Regions from separate parts of the Streptomyces sp. NPDC020801 genome, predicted to be linked through region 1. Evidence: riboswitches for the same ligand, from Rfam matches in the RefSeq annotation. Region 1 holds a riboswitch; the other holds the start of a gene.
The links. A riboswitch is a leader RNA that binds a small molecule or an ion and turns the genes downstream of it on or off. The one in region 1 is predicted to bind cyclic di-AMP.
Positions count from the first base shown of each region.

Region 2: it holds a riboswitch for cyclic di-AMP, as region 1 does, so the genes downstream of both, ACH4UM_RS40810 (M23 family metallopeptidase) here and ACH4UM_RS12020 (peptidoglycan DD-metalloendopeptidase family protein) in region 1, are expected to answer to the same signal.

Region 1 is NZ_JBIRST010000005.1:4,548-7,940, reverse strand. Features, by position in the region: gene ACH4UM_RS12025 (SGNH/GDSL hydrolase family protein) at 1-313, opposite strand, end outside; gene ACH4UM_RS12020 (peptidoglycan DD-metalloendopeptidase family protein) at 556-1,467, opposite strand; cyclic di-AMP (ydaO/yuaA leader) riboswitch at 1,472-1,629, opposite strand; gene ACH4UM_RS12015 (tyrosine-protein phosphatase) at 2,154-2,951, shown strand; gene ACH4UM_RS12010 (DUF6126 family protein) at 2,982-3,101, opposite strand; gene ACH4UM_RS12005 (helix-turn-helix domain-containing protein) at 3,098-3,393, opposite strand, start outside.
Region 2 is NZ_JBIRST010000046.1:2,089-5,481, reverse strand. Features, by position in the region: gene ACH4UM_RS40815 (aldo/keto reductase) at 1-540, opposite strand, end outside; gene ACH4UM_RS40810 (M23 family metallopeptidase) at 658-1,698, opposite strand; cyclic di-AMP (ydaO/yuaA leader) riboswitch at 1,710-1,867, opposite strand; tRNA gene ACH4UM_RS40805 (tRNA-Met) at 2,295-2,368, opposite strand; gene ACH4UM_RS40800 (dihydrofolate reductase family protein) at 2,433-3,393, opposite strand, start outside.

The sequences.
Region 1 (3,393 bases):
GGGCGACCGCCTTCTCGAAGCGTTCGGCCACTTCGTCGGGATCGGTGCCGGGACGGATGATGTCGTTGCCGCCGGCACAGAACGAGACCAGGTCGGGGGCGAGTTCGACGGCCCGCGGGACCTGGTCCGCCACGATCTGGTCGAGCAGCTTTCCGCGCACGGCGAGATTGGTGTACTGGAAGTCGCCCTCGGGCCGCCGGTCGGCGAGCAGTACGGCGAACCGGTCGGCCCAGCCGACGAACGCTCCGTCGGGGCCGGGGTCGCCGACGCCCTCGGTGAAGCTGTCCCCCACCGCCACGTACGACCCGATCACTGATCTGCTGTCACTCTTCGAATCGTCTGCCACATCGGCCCATGATTCACCTTCGAATGTGACCTACGCGACCGTAGGCAGGGGTTGACGGGCGGTGAGATAAGCCACGTCAACTGCATGCCCCACCTGGGAATACGCGGCGACACCACGGTGGTGGAACACCGAAGGCCGGACCCGGGGATCGTGGGTCCGGCCTTCGGCTGCGTGTCAGGCAGGTGGTCGTGAGGGTGTGCGCGCGGCCGTCAGCCGACGGCGACGCCGTGCGAGCGGAGGTAGGCGACCGGGTCCGTGTCCGAGCCGTAGTCCGGGGTGGTGCGGATCTCGAAGTGCAGGTGCGGGCCGGTCACGTTGCCGGTGGCACCGGACAGGCCGAGCTGCTGGCCCTCGGCCACGCTCTGGCCCGCCGAGACGGAGAGGGCGGACAGATGGCCGTACTGGGCGTAGTGGCCGTCGCCGAGCCGGATGACGACCTGGTTGCCGTACGCGCCGCCCCAGCCGGCGGAGACGACGGTGCCCGCGGCCACGGCCCTGACCGGGGTGCCGGTCGGGACGACGAAGTCGACGCCGGTGTGGTAGCCGCTGGACCACATGCTGCCGGCCACGTGGTAGCCGGTGCCGCCGGCCACCGGAAGGGTGTACCCGGTGGAGGTGGTCTCGGCCGCCCTGGTCACCGTCGTGGCCTTCGAGGCGGAGGACGAGGACGGCGTCGCGGACGCCGGTGCCTTCGAGGCCTTCGAAGACGTAGCTGCCTTCGAAGGCGCGGGCGTCCGGACGGCGCCGGTCGCCGCGGCCTTGCCGCCGAGCGTCAGCCGCAGGCCCGGGTGGATCAGCGAGGGCTTGTCGCCGACGGCCCGGCGGTTGTCCGCGTAGAGCCGGTGCCAGCCGCCGCGGACGTGCTGCTCCTCGGCGATCTTCGAGAGACAGTCGCCGGTGCGGACGGAGTAGGTCCGGACGCCCGCACCCTCGGTGGCCGTCCGCTCCGCCACCGCGGCGGTGCGCACGGGCTTTTCCGGAACGGCCTTCGCCGGGGCGGCGTGCGCGCCGGTGGCCCCGATCAGCGGCAGGGCGAGAGCGGCGCCGCCCGTACCGGCGGCGGCGATGGAACGGGTGAGGCGCTGGGTCTTCGGACGGCGGTGCTTACCCTTCGCGGGCATGGCGGATTCCTCTCCGGCGCCTGCGAGGTGAGCTGTCGGGTTCGGACTGGAGATGCCCGGCCGCGGTGGTCGCGGCTTCACCCCTAGCCGTTCCGGAGAGACCGGAACAGGCGTGGTACCTGTGGGTCCCCCGCTCCTGCCGTGCACGGGTGGGTGTGCGGGTCCCGGACGACGGCAGGACTGTGCGTCCGTCCGGATCGGTGTGGAACGTAAGCGACCCGGACGCACAGGGACAAGCAGATGGTTCCGTTCGTACCCGTTTCGCTTGATCCGTTACGGGAATTACCGTCACCCTCCGTTGATTCACCCGGCTTTCCCTTTCCTCAATTCACTGGAAAACCGCTGGAATTACGTGGGCATGACGAGCGACGGACGGTCACAAGTATGAGCCTGATCACGTGCGGCATTCCAGAGTCCTTCATTTGAGGGCGAGTTGGAATCAAGGCTGCAATACCGACATAAACCTCAAGAAGTCATAAGAGACCTCAATTGCAACGGATGCGAAAAACCGTTGCAGTCGAGACGCGCCCACGACGCGCCCGGGCCGGGACGACGCTCTCGCCACCGAGAACACACCGCACCGCGCTTGGACGTGGACAACTCATTGCCCCAGGAATCCATGTCGTATCGTCGAAGCCGCGCCCGCCGACGAGCCGCGAAGGCGGGGCCGAAAGGGAGGAGTTCCCGTGACGCAGCAGGTCCCGTCGACCGAGCCCGAGCTGGCCGGAGTGCGCAACTTCCGCGATGTGGGCGGGCTGCCGACCTTGGACGGACGGCGGGTGCGGCACGGAGTGCTGTTCCGCAGCGGCCACCTCGCGCACGCGACCGGCGAGGACACGGCGTTCCTGTCCTCGCTGGGACTGCACACCATCTTCGACTTCCGCAACGCGGCCGACCAGAAGCTCGAGGGGCCGGACGTCGAGCTGCCCGGGGTCCGCAATGTGAACCTGCCGCTGAGCGACCCGGCGGACGGCGCCGAGTTCTGGAAGATGGTGCGCGACGGCGACCTCGACCAGCTGCGCGGGATCCTGGCCGACGGCAAGGGCGCGGACCGGATGATCGCCTCCTACCGCATGATCATCAAGGAGCGCACCGCCGAGCACTCCCAGGTGCTGCACGCCATCGCCGAGGACAGCGTGCCCGCCCTCATGCACTGCGCCGCCGGCAAGGACCGCGCGGGGCTGTCGATCGCCGTGACCCTGCTCGCCGTGGGCGTGGAGCGGGAGGCGATCGTGGCGGACTACCTGGAGTCCAACGCCAAGCACCGCCGCTACAAGGTGCACCGCAGCGGCACCTCGGCCTCGGCCTACTCCCCCGAGGTCATGGAGCTGCTCAGCCCCCTGTTCGACGCGCGGGCGGAGTATCTGACGGCGGCCCTGGAGACCATCGAGGAGACCTGGGGCGGTGTCGACACCTACCTGGAGCGGGGTCTGCGGCTCGCCCCGCGGACCCGGGAGCGCCTTCGGGAACGGCTGATCGACTGACCCGGCCGGCTCCGGCGGCCCGCCCCGCGGCTACTTGGCGCCGACCTCGAACAGCAGCCAGACGAAGGCGGCGAAGAGGTGCCCGACGGCGATGTAGATGATGAGCCGGATCCACAGGGCACGCGGGAACTTCTCTTCCATGTTGCTCATGGTGTCTCTCCGGTGTGGGGGCCCAGGCACAGCGCGGCCGTGGGACTCTGCAGCAGGGTGTGGACGAAGAGGAGCTCGAGCCCGTCCGGGTCCTCGGCGGCGATGCGGTGCGGGGTGAGCGAGTCGAAGTGCGCGCTGTCGCCCGGTGCGAGCAGGTGCGCCGCGTCCCCCAGGCGCAGCCGCAGGCGGCCCTTGAGGACGTACAGCCACTCCTCGCCGGGGTGGACGCGCACGATGTCGCCCTGGGAGCCGTGCGGCACCCGGACCCTCAGGGCCTGCATCCCGCGCCCGG
Region 2 (3,393 bases), on a different contig from region 1:
GAGTGCCACGTACCGGGCCAGGCCCTCGCGCTCGGAGAAGTCCAGGGACGCCGCCAGGCGCTCGGCAGAGATGTTGGAGGCGGCGATGTGCCGCACCTTGCCCGCCTTCACCAGTTCGTCGAGCGCGCCGACGATCTCCTCGACCGGCACTTCCGGTTTGTCGAAGTGGGTGTAGTACAGGTCGATGTGGTCGGTGCCCAGACGCCGGAGAGAGGCGTCGGCGGCGGCCCTGATGTTGGCGGCGGTCAGCCCCTGGTAGTCGGGGTGCTGGCTGACCTTGGTGGCGATGACGACATCGGAGCGGTTGCCGCGCGCCTTCAGCCACTCGCCGATGATCGTCTCGGACTCGCCGCCCCGATTGCCCTCCACCCACGCGGAGTAGGAGTCGGCGGTGTCGACGAAGTTGCCGCCGGCGGCCCTGTAGGCGTCGAGGACGGCGAAGGACTGCGCCTGGTCGGCGGTCCAGCCGAAGACGTTGCCGCCGAGGGCGAGCGGGAAGACCTCGAGATCGGACGTGCCCAGCTTGCGTGGAGAAGTCATGTGCAACATCAACAACCGTGCCGGAGCGGCCCATTCCGGGAGCGCCGCATCCGGCCGCAAAGGTTGCGCAAACAGACGTGGGTCAGGTGGGCAACAGGCAGGGAGCAGGAACAGGCGTCAGGGGTTGAGGCCCTTGCTGCGCAGCCACGTCATCGGGTCGATGGCGGTGGCCTGGCCGTTCGGGTGGACCTCCAGGTGCACATGCGGGCCGGTGACGTTGCCCGTCGCGCCCACGCGGCCGATGACCTCGCCCGTCGTCACCTTCTGACCGACGCTGACGCTGATCGAGGACTGGTGGCAGAACCACAACTCGGTGCCGTCGTCGAGGGTGAGGATCGTGCGGTAGCCGTAGGCGCCGGCCCAGCCGGCCTCGGTGATGGTGCCGCTGTGGATCGCCTTGATCAGGGTGCCGGTGGGCGCGGCGAAGTCGAGGCCGGTGTGGTAGCCGGAGGACCACATGGAGCCGGGCTGCCCGAAGGTGCCGGTGATCGTGTACGAGGAGGTGGGCAGCGTGTACTGCTTGGCCAGCTCGGCCAGCTTCGCGGCCTCGGCCGCCTTCCTGGCCTCCTCGTCCGCCTTCTTCTTCGCGGCGGCGGCCTTGGCCTCGGCCTCCTGCTTGGCCTTGGCGGCAGCCTCGTCGGCCTGCTTGGCGGCGGCGGCCTCGGCGGCCGCCTCGGCCTTGGTGTCGAGCTGGGCCTGCTGCCGCTCGGCCTGGGCCATGATGCGGTTGCGCAGCGCCTCGCCCGCGTCGGAGGTGCCGCGGGCGGTGTCGGTGGAGGTGACGCCGACGGTGCTGAGCGCCTTCGCGGAGCCCTTCGGGGTGTCCTGGGAGTCGTGCGAGTCGTCGAACAGGGAGCCGACGGAGGGCAGGTCCGGCAGGGAGATCGACACCGGCGGCTTGCCGGTGTTGGCGCTGGCCATGCCGCCCGCGCCGACGGCGGCTATGACGCCGACGCCGAGAACGGTGGAGCTGCGGGCGAGCCCGCCGCCACGCTGCTTGCTGACGCGATGCCGGCCACGCACGGAGCGGACGGAGTCCTCGGTGGGGTTCCACTCCTCCCAGGGGCCCTCGTCGGCGCGTCGGCCTCCGTAGCCGAAGGTCTCGGTCCGCTGACTCGGCACGAACGGGGCTTCTGGGGCAGGCGGGTTGGACGCCACGCGGGCGTACTCCTTTCCTTCCGTGTCGCCTACCGGGTTAGCTGACGGGTTCGGAACGGGAAGGTCTCCTACGGGCGTGAACCATCCGTGTCGCCACGGTGGATTACGCCCGATTCACCCCAAGTTGGTGGTTCCCCGGTTCCCTTGCGGGATTCGGCGTGTGCGCACGGAGCCGCCTCTTGTGACGGCTGGGACGACCGCGCTGCGTTATCGAACGTTAATAGACGCGAGGCTCCGATTCCAAGACGTTCGGCTTGATCATTAAACCTTTTTGGCCAGGACTTACGGTCCACGAGCGGCGAAAACCGGGCGAGTTGACAAGAGTTCAGTAGCGCCGGGAGGTGTCACCTGCACACACGGCGGGGCGGCATTCGGTGATGGTGTGTCAGTTGTTATGCGCACCGACACCGTTCGGTCACCGCTCGTCACCATGGTCAAGGCCGTCGCACGGCAAGCGGCACCATGGCGGGGTGTGACGAGGAACACGTGCACCGGGACCTGCTCGATGGCGTCGAAGGCCTGCGTCGCAGGGTTACGGCCGGGCAAAACACTCAGGGCCGGAATCCGTTGATCGGATTCCGGCCCTGAGCCTTCAGTAGCGGGGACAGGATTTGAACCTGCGACCTCTGGGTTATGAGCCCAGCGAGCTACCGAGCTGCTCCACCCCGCGTCGTTGTGACTCCAGTGTACGTCATCTGCGGGGCAGGTTGCGCACACATTGGCCGCGGGCCCGCTCAGCCCAGCAGATGCCGGTTCGGCGCCTTGGCCCGCTCCTCGAGTTCCGGCACCACGACCACCTCGGCGCCCCCGGCCGTCAGCAGCCCGGTCCCGTCGGCCGCCTCGACGAACGTGTCCGGCTCCCGCCAGGCCGTGACCACCCGCCGTACCCCCGCGTCGAGAATCAGCCGGGCGCACGGGCGCGGGCGGGAGGCGCGTCGGGCGCACGGCTCCAGGCTGCTGTACACCGTGGCGCCAGTCAGCCGCGGATCCGCCGGGCCGACCTTGGCAAGCGCCGCCTCCTCCGCGTGCACGACGGGATCACCGGCCTCCCGCGAGTACCCGCGCGCGAGCTCGGTCCCGTCGGCGGCGACCACCACCGCTCCCACGCTGAACGCGGTCGGCGACGGCGGGCACTGCTCCGCCAACCGGCAGGCGACACGGAGCCAGTGCCGGTCGGCGGGGGCAGCGAGGCCGCCGGTACCGGGAGCCGTCGGCTCGTAGCGCATGAGGACGACGTCCCCGATGGCCCGGGTCTCCACCAGACGCAGCCGCCCACCCTGGTAGGCGCCCGGCCCGAACAGCCGCGGCGCCTCGGGGTCCCCCACGAACAACGGGGCCAGCACCAGCTGCACCTCGTCCACGAGTTGCTGCTGGAGCAACTGGGTGTGGACGGTCCCGCCGCCCTCCACCATGAGCCGTCGTACACCGCGCACGTCGTGCAGGTGCTCGAGCAGCAGCCGCCAGTCGAGCTCGGCGCCCAACGGCACGACGTCGGCGCCGATACCGGTCGCGTGCAGCCGCCGCGCCCCCTTGTCGGTCGTGTAGAGGACCTTGTCCCCGCCCGTGTGCCAGAAGAGCGCGTCCGGGTCCAGCTCGCCGGAGGCACTGACCGTGACCTTCAGCGGGTACTCCGGCCTTCCGCCGGCGAGCCGGGCGGCTCGCCGCTCCGGCGAGTTCACCAGCAGCCGGGGGTTG